DNA from 2 places in the Sulfurospirillum sp. UCH001 genome. Region 1 is predicted to be linked to the other one. Evidence: riboswitches for the same ligand, from Rfam matches in the RefSeq annotation. Region 1 holds a riboswitch; the other holds the start of a gene.
The links. A riboswitch is a leader RNA that binds a small molecule or an ion and turns the genes downstream of it on or off. The one in region 1 is predicted to bind thiamine pyrophosphate.
Positions count from the first base shown of each region.

Region 1 (8,819 bases):
AGGTAAAAGAAGGAAAAAACCGACCAATGCGCCAATGGGCTCAGCAAGTCCTGATATAAAAGCGTACCAAAAAGCGCTTTTTCGTTCTCCTGTTGCATGATAAATGGGTAAAGAAACTGCCATACCTTCTGGGATATTATGGATAGCAATCGCTAAGGCAATCGTAAGACCAATGTGAACATTATCAAGTGCAGCGATAAATGTAGCAAAGCCTTCGGGAAAATTGTGAATACCAATAGCAAGGGCTGTAAATATACCTGTGCGTTTGAGTGCGGAATCTTTTAGAAGAGAGTGCTCATGCCCTTCTTTGAGGACACTTAGTTCTTTGTTGGATTTTGGTTCGTGAGGATTGACATCTTCAGGGATAAACCGATCAATGAGCGCACTGATACCAATGCCTCCAAAAAAGCAAAGTAAAGCTAAAGACTCCCCTATTATAGGGCTTGCATAAATTGCACTAAAGGCTGTTTTTGACTTAAAAAGAATCTCAACAAATGAGACATAGACCATCACACCTGCTGAAAATCCCAATCCTATGGATAAGAAAGTATGACTTTTACTCTTTGAAAAAAAGGCTAAAAGAGCTCCAAATCCTGTGCTTAACCCTGCAAAGAGTGTGAGAAGAAAAGCAGGTATGAACTGCTCTAAGCTAACATCGACCATACCTGCCTCCTTAGTGTTATTGCATTGATTTCTTTAAATCGCCAATAAATTCGGTAATATCGTCATGCAAGTTTTGAAGATCTTCTTCATGCATAACTTCATCAGCTAAAATTTGAGAAACTAAGTCATATGTGACAATGTCTTTGTTACGTGTAAGATCTACGATACTAGAATACGTTGCAATGGCACACTGCTCACCTTTAATGGCATCTTTTAAAACAGCTACCACATCAAAATCATTAGGTGCATCATAACCACAATTGGTCTGTTTGAGCCAATCCGCTGGATGTAAAAGTGGAGCTCCACCTAATTGAATGATACGATCTGCAACCATAGTTGCGTGTCTGAGTTCATCTGCTGCGTGCTGAACAAGTTCTGCAATCGCTGCATCTTTCATCAACCCTTTAACCACTTTAGCTTCAATAAAATACTGATAATACGCTAACCACTCGTCAGCATAAGCACGATTGAGTGTTGTGATGATCTCTTGAACCTCAATACCTTTGATAATAGAATTTCCAACTCTTGCCATCATTGACTCCTTTATCATTGTTTATGAAGAAATCATACAGCTATCAAACTAAAATATATATTAAATAATAATTATTCCTATTTATATAAACTTATTTTAGCTTTCTCGATTAATGTCATGTAATTCATTTCACTAATTCTATCAATCAAAGCTGTGTGAAATGTTCCCATACCTTTACTTTTATCTGCTATTTCACCAGAGATAGACATCGTCAAAATCCCTGCAATTGCGCTTGGAAGTGCTTTTTTTGAAGCACCTAAAAAACTACCGATCAAAGATGTTGTCATACATCCAGTACCGGTGACATTTGTTAAAGCAACATCACCATTTTCTAGAATATAACACTCTTTTGCATCAGCTACAATATCAGTTTTACCGGTTATTGCAATCACGCATCCTAATTTTTTAGCTAAATGGGAAGCAATAATAGCACCATCACTCTCTTCTTCTAACGAATCAACTCCAGCGCTTTTAGATTCAAGCCCCGCAATGGTTTTAATCTCAGCCATATTGCCACGAATAATGCTAAACGAGATTGTATTCATGAGTTCTGCAACACTCTTTTTTCGAAAAGATGTTGCCCCTACTCCTACAGGATCAAGAACTACAGGAATCCCTTTAGCATTTGCCGCTTTACCTGCTTCTACCATAGAGGCAAGGGTTCGTTCATTTGCCGTTCCAATATTTAAAACAAGTGCATCACAAATGCCAACCATCTCTGCTACTTCGTCTATTTCATCTGCCATAATAGGAGAAGCACCAATGGCTAAAACGACGTTAGCACAGTCATTGACCGTCACATAGTTGGTGATATGATGTACCAAAGCTCGCTTTGTTTGGAGTGCTACAAAAACTTCGTTCAATTGATCTTGAATGTCCATGTTGCCATAACCTTTTTCGTAATAATAAATATCATGCTTGTTGCAAGCATCGTAGGAAGCGTTGAACCGAGTGGTAAATCAAACGTCATAAACCAATAATAGAGCCCTACTCCAATCGCCCAAACGATGAGTGCTCCTATGTGCAACGACAAAGAAGGCTCAATTTGCTCTTTTTTAAAGATAAAATAATCACTTAGCAAAATGGCAAATAACGGTCCAAAAACTGAACCTATAGCATATAAAAAGGTTTCATACTGCTCAATAGGAGTAAAAATAGCAATCAAAAGCCCAATAATAGCCATTGCAAAAGCAATTTTTCGCTCGCTCATTTGCGGGAAAATATTGGTAAATGTCACCCCTGCTGAATACGCATCAAGAAATGTTGTTGTAATGGTAGAAAGAAGTACAATTCCAAGCGCAGCAAATCCTAAATTGAGCGTCATCATCATAGAGCCTACACTTGCGTCTTTTGCATACAATGCAATCGCTAAGCCAATCGCATACATCAATGAACTACCGATAAAATACCCCATAAAACTACCAACAAGGCCAGATTTTCTACTCTTAGCAAAACGTGTATAATCAGAAATCAGAGGAAGCCATGATAGAGGCATAATGATGCTAAGCTCTAATGCAGCTCCAAAACTCATTTCATCTGTGGGTGCAGCTAGTAAAATATTGCCTTCTTTAAAAACAACTCCACATAAAATTAGTGTGAGAACAAAAAGAAGAACAACAGCTACAACATTGAGTTTTTGGAACCCTACTTTTCCAAGCCAAATCCACAGACCTATAAAAATCCCAATAGCAATTGCCCATGTATTGATACTGTCAAATCCAAAAAGTGCAACTCCAAGTTCATTAGCAGCACGTCCACCAGAAATAATCATCACAGCCGTCCAACCAATGAGTTGAAAAACATTGAGAAGTGAGAAAAGGTAGGAGCCATAATGACCAAAAGAGATGCGTGTGGACATAATGGCTGGAAGTTTACTTTGAGCTCCAATATAACCACCTAAGATTAAAATCAATCCACCAATCAGATGCCCTAACAGAATAGCTTTTAATCCTTGCTCAAACCCTAATGGCGCTAAAAGTCCACCCGTAAAAATCTCCGCCATTGAAACAGCAGCACCAAACCAAAGTGCAAAGAGCCCAAAACCACTTAAAGTTGTTTTTTCTTCCATCATGACTCAATTCCTGCTTTTGTATAAAGTGCGTAAAAATGGTGCACGGGACCAACGCCATGTCCTAATTTAAAGCCATGCGTAATCGCTTCTGTAATGTACGCTTTTGCTGCTTCAACGGCTTCTTTTACTGGTAGTCCTTTTGCAAGGTTTGCTGCGATGGCAGAAGAAAGGGTACAGCCTGTTCCATGAGTATTGATGGTTTTTAGACGAGCTGAATGTAACAGATGAAACGTCTCACCATCATAAAGAACATCGGTGGCATCATTTTCCAAATGCCCTCCTTTAACAAGAACGTATTTACAACCAAGTTTATGCAAATCAAGCGCTGCTTTTTTCATAAGCTCAATCGTATCGATTTTATAACCCACGATCACTTCTGCTTCTGGAAGATTGGGGGTAATAAGTGTCGCCATCGGTAAAAGAATGTCAATAAGTGCTCTTTTGGCTTCGGGTTGCAAAAGGTCATATCCGCTTTTCGAGATCATCACAGGATCAATCACTAAAGGCGGCAAGGAGTATTTTTTAAGTGTCTGTGCGATAATTTCGATGGTTTCAGGACGAGAAACCATACCAATTTTTACGGCATCTACACGAATGTCATCAAAAATCGCTTCAATTTGATGTTCTATAACGGATGGGGTAATGTCTTGGACATCAAAGACACCTTGAGTATTTTGCGCGGTAATGGCAGTAATAACACTCATGCCATAGGTGCTATTGGCACTAAAAGCTTTTAGATCGGCTTGAATACCTGCACCTCCGCAGCTGTCAGAGCCTGCAATCGTTAAACAATGTTTCATAAATCATTCCTCAAATCTGTTGAGATAAAAAGTTAGCAGAGGGATTTAGAGAAGATGTGTGTTATTTTGATTGAGCTTTCCTACGCTGGCATTACCCAGATCAGGTCACAAGGATCAAAGAATCACCATTCTTTATCTCAGCTGGTTTACCAGCCCTCCTAGCACTAACTATTAAAGACAATTGTACTCTGATTTATAGGTTTTTTCAAGCACAAAAAAATGCAGGTTTAAAAGCCCGAAATTCCCTTGTATTCTTCTAATAACTGTGGCTTACCAAAGTAATACCCTTGCGAATAATGCACACCAAGTGCATAAAGAATATTAAAAATTGTCTCATTTTCAACAAATTCAGCAATAGTTTTGATATTATGTTCATTGGCAAAACTCACTATCGTTTTAACAATAGAGATAGAATAATCATCCGTAGCAATATTTTTAATCAAACTGCCATCAATTTTGATAATATCTGGATCATAATCAAGGAGTCGCTCAAAATTAGAGTAGCCGCTTCCAAAATCATCAATAGCAATAGAAACACCACGCGATTTCACTTCTTGAATAAACGTTTTAATCACATCAAACTCTTTAATGCTTGCATCTTCGAGTAGTTCAAACGTGATGCGATGGGCATGTTCTTTATGGGTATCTAAAAGATTAATCAGTTTGTTACGTGTGACCTGCTCTTCAATATCAATAGCGGAAATATTGATCGTAATGTCGGCTGATGTTTGATACAACGCCTGAAATGAGTTATCCAATACTTTTTGCGTAATTTGAGTGTAATAACGCCCTTTTTTAGAAATATCTAGAAAATCTGCGGGAAACCAGAGGTTGTGATTTTCATCAACAAGTCTGACTAAAGACTCAAATTTTGCTATTTTTTTCGTTTTGTTATCAATGATAGGTTGAAAATAAGAGATAATGCCTGACGTATTTAACGCTTTTTTAACCGCAACAATGATTCCCATATTGACCTGTGCTTGGGCTTGCATCTCTAAAATCAAATCTGTGGCAAGAATAAAATTAATCTTTTTGCGCTCTGCTTTTTTAATACCAAAATGTGCACTTTGATACGGTTCTTTCCCACCAAATGCTAAACTAGCTATTAACGAAGCACTGTATTCGATTTGATTGAGATGAATGATCTCTTCTTCAATCTCTTTGAGAAGCTCTTTAATCTTTTGACCCAAGCTAAGAGCGATTAAAGGACATTTATTTTTATCAATAGCTAACGCATACTCACCAAATCCCAACGTATAAATTTTTTCAAAAGGACAGGCTTTGGCGATATTTTCTAAAAGTTTATCCCCTAATCTACGCTCTAAAAGCTCAATTAATTCATTACTATAAAAATCTTCAACAGTCGCAAAATCTTCTATCTTTAGAAGTACCACTACGGCTTCTTCGGTACTATGGATATAGTCAAAAAGTTGCTTTTTAGGGTTCATTACTTCCGTGATATCATTGTAAAGCGCGATATACTCAACCACTTCGCCTTTTTTATTGAGAATAGGTTTAATAGCTGTTTTGATGTAATAACTGCTACCATTTTTACATCGATTTTTGATAATACCCTGCCACAAGTTTCCACTGCTTATTGTTTTCCATAAATCTTGAAAAAGCTCTTGTGGTGTATCTTTATGCCGTACAATACTGTGTTTTTGACCAATGATTTCATCACGGCTAAAACCAGAAATAGTACAAAAAGCATCATTCACGTAGGTAATGACTCCATGTTTGTCAGTCTTAGAAACGATGGCACTTTTATCGGTAACTTCTAGGTATTGGGTTAAAAGTGTTTGGAGTTTATCGTGTTCTGCTTTAAGGCGAATTTTTTCAATGACTTGACTTAAAACATCCATAAATTGCCCTATTTCAATAGGTTTCAGAAGATACCCTTCAACCCCTAGACGAATACTCTCTATAAAATACTCAGCTTCGTTGTACGCTGAGAGTATCAAAACAGGCGTTTGAGGACTTAGCTTCCGAATCGCTGCTGCCATCTCTAAACCATTCATTTGAGGCATTGTAATATCGGTGATAACTAAATCAATATGATAATTTTTAAATTTTTCCAAACCATCTTCACCATCAACTGCTTCGATAACACGTCCAAAAAACTCTTCAAAAATCAACATGGAACCTGCGCGTGCCCCAACGTTATCTTCAACGTATAAAAGTGTTAAATTTCTGGCATCTACAATACATTTTTTGAAAACTGATTCCATTTATTGTCCTTTAACTTACAAGCGATGAGCGGGGTAAAGTAACTGTGAAAATAGCACCATCTAAACCATTTGATGCACATAAATTTCCACCACAATGCTCTTCAATAATTTTATGGCTCATATAAAGCCCCAATCCTGTACCGTCTTTTTTGTTTTTTGTACTAAAATAGGGCTCAAAAATACGCTCGATAACAGCACTTGAAATTCCTCCGCCATTATCACTGATTGACACAATCACACTACCATCATTTTTATACGTTGCTATTTTAATCCAAGGATTTTCTATCTTATTCTCAAGAAGAACATCTTCTGCATTTTTAATGAGATTCAGCAAAACCTGCATCAGTTCATTGGCATATGTCATTATGTATTCATTAGAGTTATACTCCATGATTAACTTAATCTTTTTGTTTTCTAAAGAGACACCAATAATTCCTAAAACCTTCTCAATAACCTCTTCTAAACTTACTTTATCTTTTGCCTTACTTGGTTTAAAAAATTGTCTAAAATCATCGATTGTTTGGCTAAGGTATTGTGCGTAACGATTAACATCGTTCAGTTTTTCAATAAAGAGTGTCTCATCAAATTTTTTCAAAGTAAGTTTTAAATGCAATCCTTGCACAGTTGAGCTAATAGCACTTAGAGGCTGTCTCCATTGATGCGCAATCATACTGATCATCTCACCCATTGAAGCAAGACGGGATTGCTGAATGAGTTGTTGATCTTTTTGCCTATTTTTTTCTACTTCTTGAACAACACGCTCTTCTAATGTAAGGTTGAGTTCTTCAAGAGCTTTTTGAGCCTTAATTTTCTCCTTTTCCCTCTCTTTGTCAATGCGGATTACAATGAGCATCACCAAGAAAATAAAAAGTAAGAAAGGAACCATGGCTTTGAGAAACCTCTCTAAACCCACAAGAAATGAAATAACTTTTTGATAATGTTTTTTAGAAAAATCCAGTGCTAAAATAGCGACACGACCATCTTTTTGAACGATAGGATATAACAGCGTTGCCCAAAGAGCATCGACTCTATCTTTTTGATAAATCACTTTTGCTTCTCGAAAACGAATCACATCTTCCCATGAAGTATCTTCTGGCTCAAAAAGCTCTTCAAACTGAAATTTGTCACTTTTTTCCTGTCCACCATCAAGAAGAACTCGAAACAAAATAGAGTCTGTATCTGGCTTATCTATGATAAAAATATTTTGAATTTTTTGTGTTTTAAACGTAGTAAGAAAGCGCTCTAATCCTTCTCTTAACTTGGGGTTTTCTCTTAATGCTGTATAGAGATTTATCGAGTCATTAGAACTTAAAATATAACGTGATATATTTTGGGATATCTCCTCAACTTCTTCAACACCTGTTCTCTCAAAACTTGTCGCAATCTCATTTTTTGTATGTGAGAAGAAAAGATAAAAAAGTAATGTTGCTGCTAAAAGGAGTACCGTAACAAAAGTAAGGAAACGTGAGAATGTCATCTTATTGAACATAGCGTACCAACTCTGGTGGAAGAAAAATGTTAAATTTCTCACATCGCTCTTTGCTAAAGCGTAACTGAGGACGACCTTTCCGCCAATAAAAGGCACCAATGACATGTTCATCATTTTGAAAAAGTTCATATTCGGTTGTAAAACGTGGTAACGTCTTACACGCTTGTGGTAATGTCTCAAAACGTGAGCCATAAATCATATCAGCATGACTACACTGTTCAATGACATATGTAAACGTACTTCCTCGTAACGATATAGAAGGGTTGTGTTCATAAACAGATACAGGTGTATTGTTAATAGACAAGAGTTTAAATACTTTTACAATAAGCTCTTGTTCAGGCGTTTCTGCAAAACTAATCGTGAATGAAAATACCAGCAAGATAAGCGGTTTTAAAAAAGCCATTCAACCCCTAACATCACGATTCGCTCTTGAATAGGTATTTTTAAAGGCTCCATCGGCGTAAATGTTGTAAAATCAAAACGTGATAGAGTCTGTTTTTCTGCTTTATTAAGTAGGTTTTGTCCTTTAAGTGAAACGATAAGATTGTCACTAATGTTATAGCGTACACCAAGCGTTAGATCAAACCCCGCGTTGTCATAGTATTCGCTTCGTGTTACAAACATCTCTTCAAAAAAGTCGAATTTATGGTAGCGATTTTGGTTACGAAGTATGACTTGATGATTTCTAAATTCTTGATGATAACCAGCATGATCAATCTCTTTATAACGATATGCCAAGGTGATTTTATTGATGGCATCATACTGGTATGTGTACTGAAGGTATGAACTTAAATGGGTTGTTGTCGCATCTGCTGTATCTACTCGCATATTAGCATTGACATAAGGTGCATCTTGAATCCAAGCATAACTTATAAAAAATTCATAAAGCGACGGACCGTCTTCGTATTTGAATTCTTGCGCTATTGAATCAAGTGTCATCTTTTCTGGATAGACTGATTTCATGTAAAATGAACCAATCAGATAGGGCTCTATATAACTCTCTGTATGAAATACAAAACTCTTTGATGTCCACTGA
Region 1 covers NZ_AP014723.1:1,189,193-1,198,011, reverse strand. The annotation lists gene zupT (zinc transporter ZupT) at 1-663, opposite strand, end outside; gene UCH001_RS06000 (ferritin-like domain-containing protein) at 680-1,195, opposite strand; gene thiM (hydroxyethylthiazole kinase) at 1,273-2,076, opposite strand; gene cytX (putative hydroxymethylpyrimidine transporter CytX) at 2,055-3,266, opposite strand; gene thiD (bifunctional hydroxymethylpyrimidine kinase/phosphomethylpyrimidine kinase) at 3,263-4,066, opposite strand; TPP riboswitch at 4,127-4,236, opposite strand; gene UCH001_RS05980 (EAL domain-containing protein) at 4,294-6,294, opposite strand; gene UCH001_RS05975 (sensor histidine kinase) at 6,305-7,825, opposite strand; gene UCH001_RS13215 (hypothetical protein) at 7,773-8,186, opposite strand; gene UCH001_RS05965 (TonB-dependent receptor) at 8,174-8,819, opposite strand, start outside.

Region 2 (8,819 bases), 580 kb from region 1:
GAATCTTGTCCAAAGATGGCGATGCCAAGAGGAATGCCCAAATTGCCTGTGTTGTTAATCGCCGCGGCTATGGTCATGATGGAGCGCTCTTTCACATCTTCAAAAAACATTCTTGCAAAAATAAATCCTACGACAATGGTAAGAAGCGAAAAAAGGACATAATAAAACGGCACTTGCAACAGCTCTAAGCTCATCGGTTTCGTGGAAAGTCCCCAAAATGAAAAGATGGGGTGCAGAAAATAGACCGAGAGAATGACCATACCGCGCTCAGCCAACTCTTCTTTGAAAATCTTTTTGGCAATGTATCCGAGTAGAATGAAAACATAAATGGCAAGAATGGAAAGCGCTATGTTCATGGTAAAGCTTTATGTGCAAGATTTTGAAAAGGGTATTGTAACGCAAAATCTCTTTCTCCTATCCATAAAATGAGGCACTTGACATTAATTAGATATCTAACTATAATGCGGCTTATGAAAAATCAAAGACTTATAGCGCTTTCCAGCAGACTTGCAGAGAAAGCCAATAAATTTATTATTGCAGAGCTGAAAAAATATGAACTGACAGATATTGCGCCTAGTCATGGTGATATCTTAAGTTTATTATTTGATGGTAGTAGTTATGAAATGGGCGAAATCTCGCGTAAAATTCACAGAACAAAACCCACAGTAACGGTTCTAGTAGAAAAGCTTGAAAAAAGCGGTTATGTACAACGTGTAAAATCAGATGTGGATGCCCGTTTTACGATGATTTCTCTTACCGAAAAAGGGTTTGCGCTTAGACCCATTTTTGAAGCTATTTCGAAAGATCTCAATGCATTAGCCTATGCGGGGCTTAGAGAAGAAGAGGGGATGTTACTCGAGATATTGCTTGAAAAAGCAATTATTAATTTTGAAAAGAGAGAGTAAAAAATTAGCCATATAGTTAGATATCTAATTAATTAAGGAGGCGAAAAGTCATTTTTATATTTTAAATTTAGTGTGAATAAACAATAAACTCAATCAAAGGAAAAATTATGGAAAAAGTAGGACAAAATTATAAAGTTATCTCATGCGGTGATGTCGCATCATTAGGTCGTGTTGTACTGCACGATGTTTTGGCATTAAGTGGTGCAGAAGTCTCTGTCAATGAACTCCCTGCAGGTGTAAGTGTTCCTTTTGTACATGCACATAAAAACAATGAAGAGATTTATGTAGTGCTTAGTGGCAAAGGGCTTTTATACATTGATGGCGAAGAGTTTGCCATAAAAGAGGGCGATGCGTTTCGTATAGACCCTAAAGGGGAGCGTTGCATCAAAGCGGACAATGCAAGCTCACTTCGTTTCATCTGTATTCAAGCCAAAGCAAAGAGCTTAGATGGCTATACCGAGAGTGATGGTGTTGGGGTTGACGCAAAACCGTCGTGGTTATAAGATTGCCTCGAAAGAGGCAATCTTAGTTTGCAGAGTTAATTAGCATTTTGGAGCACTTTTTTAACGCCTTCGTGTTAGACTAAAAATAAAAAAGTGAATCCATGAAAGAATTTATCGCAACTATTCAAACTGCCATCATCGGTACCCTTGATAGTAAAGGGCACCCTTTTAGCTCTTACGCACCTTACATTTACAACAATAACCGTTTTTACGTTTATATCTCCGACATTGCAACACATGCTAAAAATTTGCAAAAAAATCCCAAAGCATCACTCTTTTTTGTAGAAGACGAGAGTAAAACCGACAACCTGTTTGCACGAAAACGTGTGAGTTTACAATGCGATAGCCAAAAGATAGAGAGAGGAAGTGAGCGTTTTGTGGAAGTGTTAGGACTTTTTGCTAAGAAGTTTGATGCCAAGATGGTGGGGACACTTAAAAAGATGTTGGACTTTAATCTCTATGAGTTCAAAGTAATGTACGGCGAAGCGACCTTTGGATTTGGAAAAGCCTATTTTGTGGGTGGGGAAAATATGGATGAGCTGATTGCTAGAACTGAAGGCAATGGACATCATGGAGTAAATAAGTAGTTTTTAGCCCTGCAAAAGGGCTAAAACTTTTTATTGATAAATCTGTCCACCACTCTCTTTAAAGTGTTCGGCTTGTTCTTCCAAACCTTTTTTAAGTGCCATACTTACATCATCTGTACCGATTTTTGCAGCGTAGTCACGTACATCTTGTGAGATTTTCATGGAGCAAAACTTTGGTCCACACATCGAGCAAAAATGTGCTACTTTGGCACTCTCGACGGGTAAGGTTTTGTCGTGGTATTCACGAGCACGGTCTGGGTCAAAACCGATGTTGAACTGGTCGTACCATCGAAACTCAAAACGGGCTTTGCTCATGGCATTATCTCTGATTTGTGCTCCTGGAAAACCTTTAGCAAGGTCGGCTGCGTGTGCGGCGATCTTGTAGGCGATGATGCCCTCTTTAACGTCTTCTCTGTTTGGTAAGCCTAAATGCTCTTTAGGGGTAACGTAGCAGAGCATGGCGGTACCGTACCAGCCAATTTGTGCTGCACCGATAGCTGAGGTGATGTGATCATACCCCGGAGCAACGTCGGTGACGAGCGGTCCAAGCGTATAGAACGGTGCTTCAAAACAGTCCTCTAACTCTTTGGTCATGTTTTCTTTGATTTTTTGCATCGGAACGTGTCCTGGTCCTTCGATCATCACTTGAACATCATGTTTCCATGCGATTTTGGTAAGTTCACCCAACGTTTCCAGTTCAGCAAATTGCGCTTCATCGTTGGCATCATACAGTGAGCCAGGGCGTAAGCCATCTCCGAGTGAAAACGCCACATCGTAGGCTTTCATAATCTCACAGATTTCCTCAAAATAGGTGTAGAGGAAGTTCTCTTTGTGGTGGTGCAGACACCATTTAGCCATGATGCTTCCACCTCGAGAAACGATGCCTGTTAGTCGTTTTGCCGTCATCGGTACGTATGCTAAGCGAACACCTGCATGAATGGTGAAGTAGTCCACCCCTTGTTCTGCTTGCTCGATAAGTGTGTCACGGAATACTTCCCATGTCAAGTCTTCGGCGATGCCATTGACCTTTTCTAGGGCTTGGTAAATTGGCACGGTACCAATCGGCACAGCTGAGTTCCTCAAAATCCACTCTCGTGTTTCGTGGATGTTTTTACCTGTGGAGAGGTCCATCACGGTATCGCCACCCCAACGGGTAGACCAAAGCATCTTTTCGACCTCTTCTTCGATGGATGAAGTGGTTGCAGAGTTTCCGATGTTGGCATTGATCTTGACCATGAAGTTACGACCGATGATCATCGGCTCGGCTTCTGGGTGATTGACATTGAGCGGAAGGACTGCACGACCTGCGGCGATCTCTTGGCGGACAAATTCAGGAGTGTAAACCTCTGGTAAGTTTGCCCCAAAATGCTCGCCTTGGTGTTGAGAGCCAAGGAGTTTGTTTTTGCGTGCCTCTTCAAGATTACAGTTTTCACGAATGGCGACATACTCCATTTCTGGCGTAATGATGCCTTTTTTTGCGTAGTGCATTTGGGTGATGTTTTGACCACTTTTTGCACGGCGTGGTTTTTTGAGGTTGGGGAAACGAAGCGCGTTTAGCTCGGCATCATCATGGCGTTTGTGAAAATAGACAGAACTAAAATCGCTCAGTTGCTCAGTATCGCCTCTTTCTTCTATCCATTTGGCACGAATAGGCTTTAAACCTTGGTGTAGGTCGATTTTAACGTTTGGGTCAGTGTAAACACCTGAAGTATCGTAGACATGAAGTGGTGGGTTTTCTTCGAACGTTCCATCACTTTTAGCCGTTGGACTGAGTTCTATCTCACGCATTGGGACTTGAATGTCAGGGCGTGAACCTTGGATGTAAATTTTCTTGGAACTTGGAAAGTTTTGAATGTAAGATGAATCTATTTTTTCAAGATTGTCGAGTACTTTACTCATGCGTTTATCTCCTTATTTCCTACGCTGGCATTACCCAGATCAGGTTCGTGAAGCCACATTAATGGACTTCTTGGGGTATTATCTCAGCCCTAAGTTCGGCACCCCCACAGACAATGGTAAACAATTAAAAGAAGTTGATTATACAGAACTATGCAAAGAGGCGACTTAAGAAAAAGAGTTGGGTTTAAAAAGCAGTACGTTTGTTTAAGTGTCGTTTCGTTTATTTACATTTCTTAACGTGCAATCACAAATGTACTGTTTTTGATGAGGTAATGGTGTGTGTCTTGAAGCTGAATGGGAAAAGGTCTACAAACATTGCCCATAAATTCAGGAACATTGAGTTGATAGGTATTATTGGGGTATTTTTCTTCTAAAAGAACTTTTGCAGAACCGATGATTTGGTTGGCGATCTCTTTTAAAAGGTCATCTAAGTCATTTTCACAAAGATTTTCTTCAAAAAGAAGGTTAAATGCAATTTCACTCAGTACCTCTTTTTCAAAGAAAAGATACCATGTGTGTTCTGTATCGTTTTCAAGAAGAGAAATGGCAGAACCATAAAAGTATTCTCCCAAATTAGCTGCTTTTTGAGGCAGTTCACATAAAATAGTTTCACAAAAACTGCGTGTGGCTTCAATGACGGCTTGATTCATTCATAACCCCTTAATATGCGCTAAGAGAACATTATATTTGAAACTATTTAAATTATATATTAAAGAAAATCCTAAGATGATAAAGTGATTTTAAAAAGAGAATTTTTTATACATAAGAATATTTTTTAATCACAGCATTGGAATAATTTTTTTGAAAAACGCTACAATAGCGCGTTAATTTTTTTGAAGGAATTTTATGCACACAAAAGGGCTTTCAAGAGGCTTGCAAAATAGACACGTCCAGCTTATTGCATTGGGTGGAGCTATTGGTACAGGTCTATTTTTAGGGGTTTCTACAACCGTACAATTGACAGGTCCCGCGGTACTTTTAGGGTATGCGCTGGGTGGATTTATTGCATTTATGATTATGCGACAACTGGGTGAAATGGTTGTTGAAGAGCCAGTTGCTGGATCATTTAGTCACTTTGCAAACAAATACTGGCATCCATTTGCGGGTTTTGCATCGGGCTGGAACTACTGGATTCTTTATGTTTTAGTAGGTATGGCAGAACTAACAGCGATTGGTACGTTTGTTCACTTTTGGCTTCCAAACATCCCAACATGGGCATCAGCAGCGTTTTTCTTTGTTTTGGTTAACCTTGTAAACTTAGTCAATGTCCGTATTTACGGTGAATTTGAGTTTTGGTTTTCTATCATTAAGGTAGCGGCTATTATTGCGATGATTGCATTTGGTAGTTACTTGCTTGTCAGTGGTAATGGTGGCGAGAGTGCACACTTTAGTAACCTTTGGGCATTAGAAGGCGGCTTTTTTCCACATGGGATTAAAGGCTTTTTGATGGCGATGGTATTCATCATGTTCTCATTTGGTGGGCTTGAGTTAATTGGTATTGCTGCGGCTGAAACAGACGATCCAAGTCATACCATTCCAAGAGCGACCAATCAAGTTATTTACCGTATTCTTATTTTCTACATTGGTGCACTTGCGGTACTTCTGTCTTTAATGCCATGGATGCAGATGACCAAAGAAGTCACGCCATTTGTAATGGTTTTTAGCACGATCAATCAAAATGTTATTGCACATGTACTCAATGCGATCGTTTTAACAGCGGCACTTTCAGTCTATAACAGTGGCGTTTACTCAAATTCACGTATGCTGTTTGGTTTAGCAGCACAAGGCAATGCACCTAAAATGATGATGCGCCTAAACAGTAAAGGCGTTCCAGTCAATGCCGTACTATTCTCTGCGCTCATTACAGGTACATGTGTCGCGCTTAATTATTTTATGCCAGAGGGTGCATTTCAGTTTTTGATGGCACTTGTTGTTTCAGCGTTGGTAGTTAATTGGTTTATGATTAGCTTTGCGCATCTTAAATTCCGTTATGCAAAAATTAAAGAGGGCATAGAGCCTAAATTTAAAGCATTTTGGTTCCCAATGGGCAACATTATCTGTCTAGCGTTTTTCGTGATGATTTTGGGTGTGATGCTTTTTATTGATGGTATCAATATCTCTGTTTATCTTATTCCTGCATGGTTGATTGTATTAGCCATTGGGTATAAACTCTCTCGTAAATAACTATTAGGCTCTTTGCATGAATTAAAATGCAAAGAGCTCATCTTCTTTTAACATCCACTTTAAATCGTTTATTAAGAGCGCATCTAGTACAATCAATCATCTTATAATTAAAGTTGGCATATATGTTAGTGGGGCTTGCATTTTTCGGTATTTTAGTAGGATTTTCTTCTGGTTTCTTTGGCATCGGTGGAGGAACGATTCTTGTACCTGCATTGATTTATTTTGGTTACGACATCAAAATGGCTATTGGTATTTCTGTTATGCAGATGATATTTAGTTCGATGTTTGGCTCCTACGTCAACTATAAAGCAGGTGTCTTGCAACTTAACAGCGGTATTTTCTTAGGATTTGGTGCACTTTTTGGTGCAGCACTTAGCGGATTTATCGTTGACGCACTACCTCGAATTGCGCTTTTAATTCTTTTTGCAACGATTTTAGCGATGTCTATTTATAAGTTTTTTACAGCACCCACTGTTTCGAAAAGTGAGCCGAATGAGTCGAAGAGTTTACTCTTTGTTGTCGGTGTTATCATAGGTGCTATTGCCATTAGTACGGGAACGGGTGGTGCCATTTTCTTAACACCTGTTTTGGTAGGTTTTATGAATTGGGACATTAAAAAAGCGGTTGGTACAACACTCTTTTTTATTATTTTTGGTTCCATATCTGGGTTTATCAGTTTGGCTTCGCATGGGCATGTGGATTATAATGCCGGTGTTGCTGTGGGCATTGGTTCGTTAATCGGTGTCTATTTTGGGGTGAAAGTTTCCCATAAAGTTGAAAAAAAGGTGCAAAAAAGAGCCCTTTTAATCTTGTATGTCATTATGTTTATACTAACAATCAATAAAATTTTAAGTGAGTTAAATGTCCTATGATAAAAATTTACGGTGCTAAAGAGAACAATCTAAAAAATATCAATTTAGAAATTCCAAAAAATAAGCTTGTGGTTTTTACAGGTTTAAGTGGAAGTGGTAAAAGTACTCTAGCGTTTGATACGCTTTATGCAGAAGGGCAACGTCGCTACATCGAGTCTCTTTCTTCGTATGCGAGACAGTTTTTGGACCGTGTGGGTAAGCCTGATGTAGAGAAAATTGAAGGTTTAACACCTGCTATTGCGATCGATCAAAAAACAACCAGCAAAAACCCTCGCTCTACGGTAGGAACGATTACTGAGATTTATGACTATTTGCGTTTACTCTATGCACGCGTTGGTAAACAGCATTGTCATCTTTGTGGTAAAGAGATCTCACAAATGTCAGTGGCAGATATCATTGAACAGGTATTAAAGCTTCCTCCTGAGACAAAACTTTCTATTTTAGCGCCACTGGTACGTGAGAAAAAAGGTAGTTTTGCTGATATGATCGAATCTTTACGCCATAAGGGCTATGTACGTGCGCTTGTTGATGGTGTCATGGTGCGTTTGGATGAAGAGATAGAACTTTCTAAAACGAAAAAGCACACGATTAAAGTAATTATTGACCGTGTTGTGGTGCGTGATGAGAACAAAGAGAGAATTGCTACTGACATTGAAAAAGCACTGTTGGAGAGTTATGGTGAAGTGGAACTTGATATCGCCAATGCCGAAGAAGTAGGCCTTGCAACTTCTCATATTCACTACAGTGAGCATTTGGCATGTTTTGATTGTAAGATCAGTTTTGAGCCACTTGAGCCACTTTCGTTTTCCTTTAACTCACCCAAAGGTGCATGTCCGACATGTGATGGTCTAGGCATTCGCTATACCCTCGATCTTAAAAAAATCATCAATGAAAATGTAAGCATCAGTGAAGGAGCAATCAAAATCTTTTACGGCTTCAATAAAAGCTTTTATGCCAAATTTTTAGAGGCATATTGTGAAGCAGCGGGCATTAGTACTCGTATTCCGTATGAAGAACTTGAAGAGCACCAGCAAAAGGCGATTTTACACGGTGGTGTGGAAGAGGCGACTTTCTTTTGGAAAAAACATAAACTCACCCGTAAATGGGATGGTGTCATCAAAATTGCCTATGATATGCTTAAAGATGAAAAAGAACTAGGCGATTACATGAGTGAGAAGACGTGCGATACGTGTGGTGGATACCGTCTTAAAAAAGAGAGTTTAGCGGTAAGGCTTGCAAAGAAAAATATCGCAGATATTTTAGAACTTCCAATAGACCAATGTTTAGCTTTTTTCCAAGATGAAAAGAACTTTGCTTCTATGAAAGCACAGCACAAAATGATCTCTGAGCCTATTTTGAAAGAGATTAAAGAGAGGCTCTTCTTCTTATTTGATGTGGGACTTGGATACATTAGCCTTGGACGGGATGCAAGAACTATCAGTGGCGGTGAAGCGCAACGTATTCGTATTGCTTCACAGATTGGTAGTGGACTCACAGGTGTTATGTATGTTTTAGATGAGCCTAGTATTGGGCTTCATGAACGTGACACGCTTAAACTGATTCGTACGCTTCGAAGCTTACAGAAAAAAGGAAACTCTGTCATCGTGGTCGAACACGATAAAGAGACCATTAAAACGGCAGATTTTATCGTGGACATTGGACCAGGGGCTGGAAAATTTGGTGGTGAAGTGGTCTTTAAAGGAACCAATGAAGAGCTGTTAAAAAGCAATACGCTTACAGCACAATACCTCAATGGCACACGAATCATTAACTACCGCGAAAACCGTAAACAAGAGCGTTGGATAGAACTCAATAATGTAACTATTAACAATATCCAAAATCTCGATGTGAAAATTCCTTTAGGCAATC
Region 2 covers NZ_AP014723.1:611,229-620,047, forward strand. The annotation lists gene UCH001_RS03150 (AEC family transporter) at 1-356, opposite strand, end outside; gene UCH001_RS03155 (MarR family winged helix-turn-helix transcriptional regulator) at 471-905, shown strand; gene UCH001_RS03160 (cupin domain-containing protein) at 1,013-1,408, shown strand; gene UCH001_RS03165 (HugZ family protein) at 1,510-1,995, shown strand; gene thiC (phosphomethylpyrimidine synthase ThiC) at 2,026-3,894, opposite strand; TPP riboswitch at 3,893-4,010, opposite strand; gene UCH001_RS03175 (chemotaxis protein CheX) at 4,128-4,544, opposite strand; gene UCH001_RS03180 (amino acid permease) at 4,741-6,078, shown strand; gene UCH001_RS03185 (sulfite exporter TauE/SafE family protein) at 6,201-6,950, shown strand; gene uvrA (excinuclease ABC subunit UvrA) at 6,947-8,819, shown strand, end outside.
Region 2: another riboswitch for thiamine pyrophosphate. It lies ahead of thiC (phosphomethylpyrimidine synthase ThiC); the one in region 1 lies ahead of thiD (bifunctional hydroxymethylpyrimidine kinase/phosphomethylpyrimidine kinase).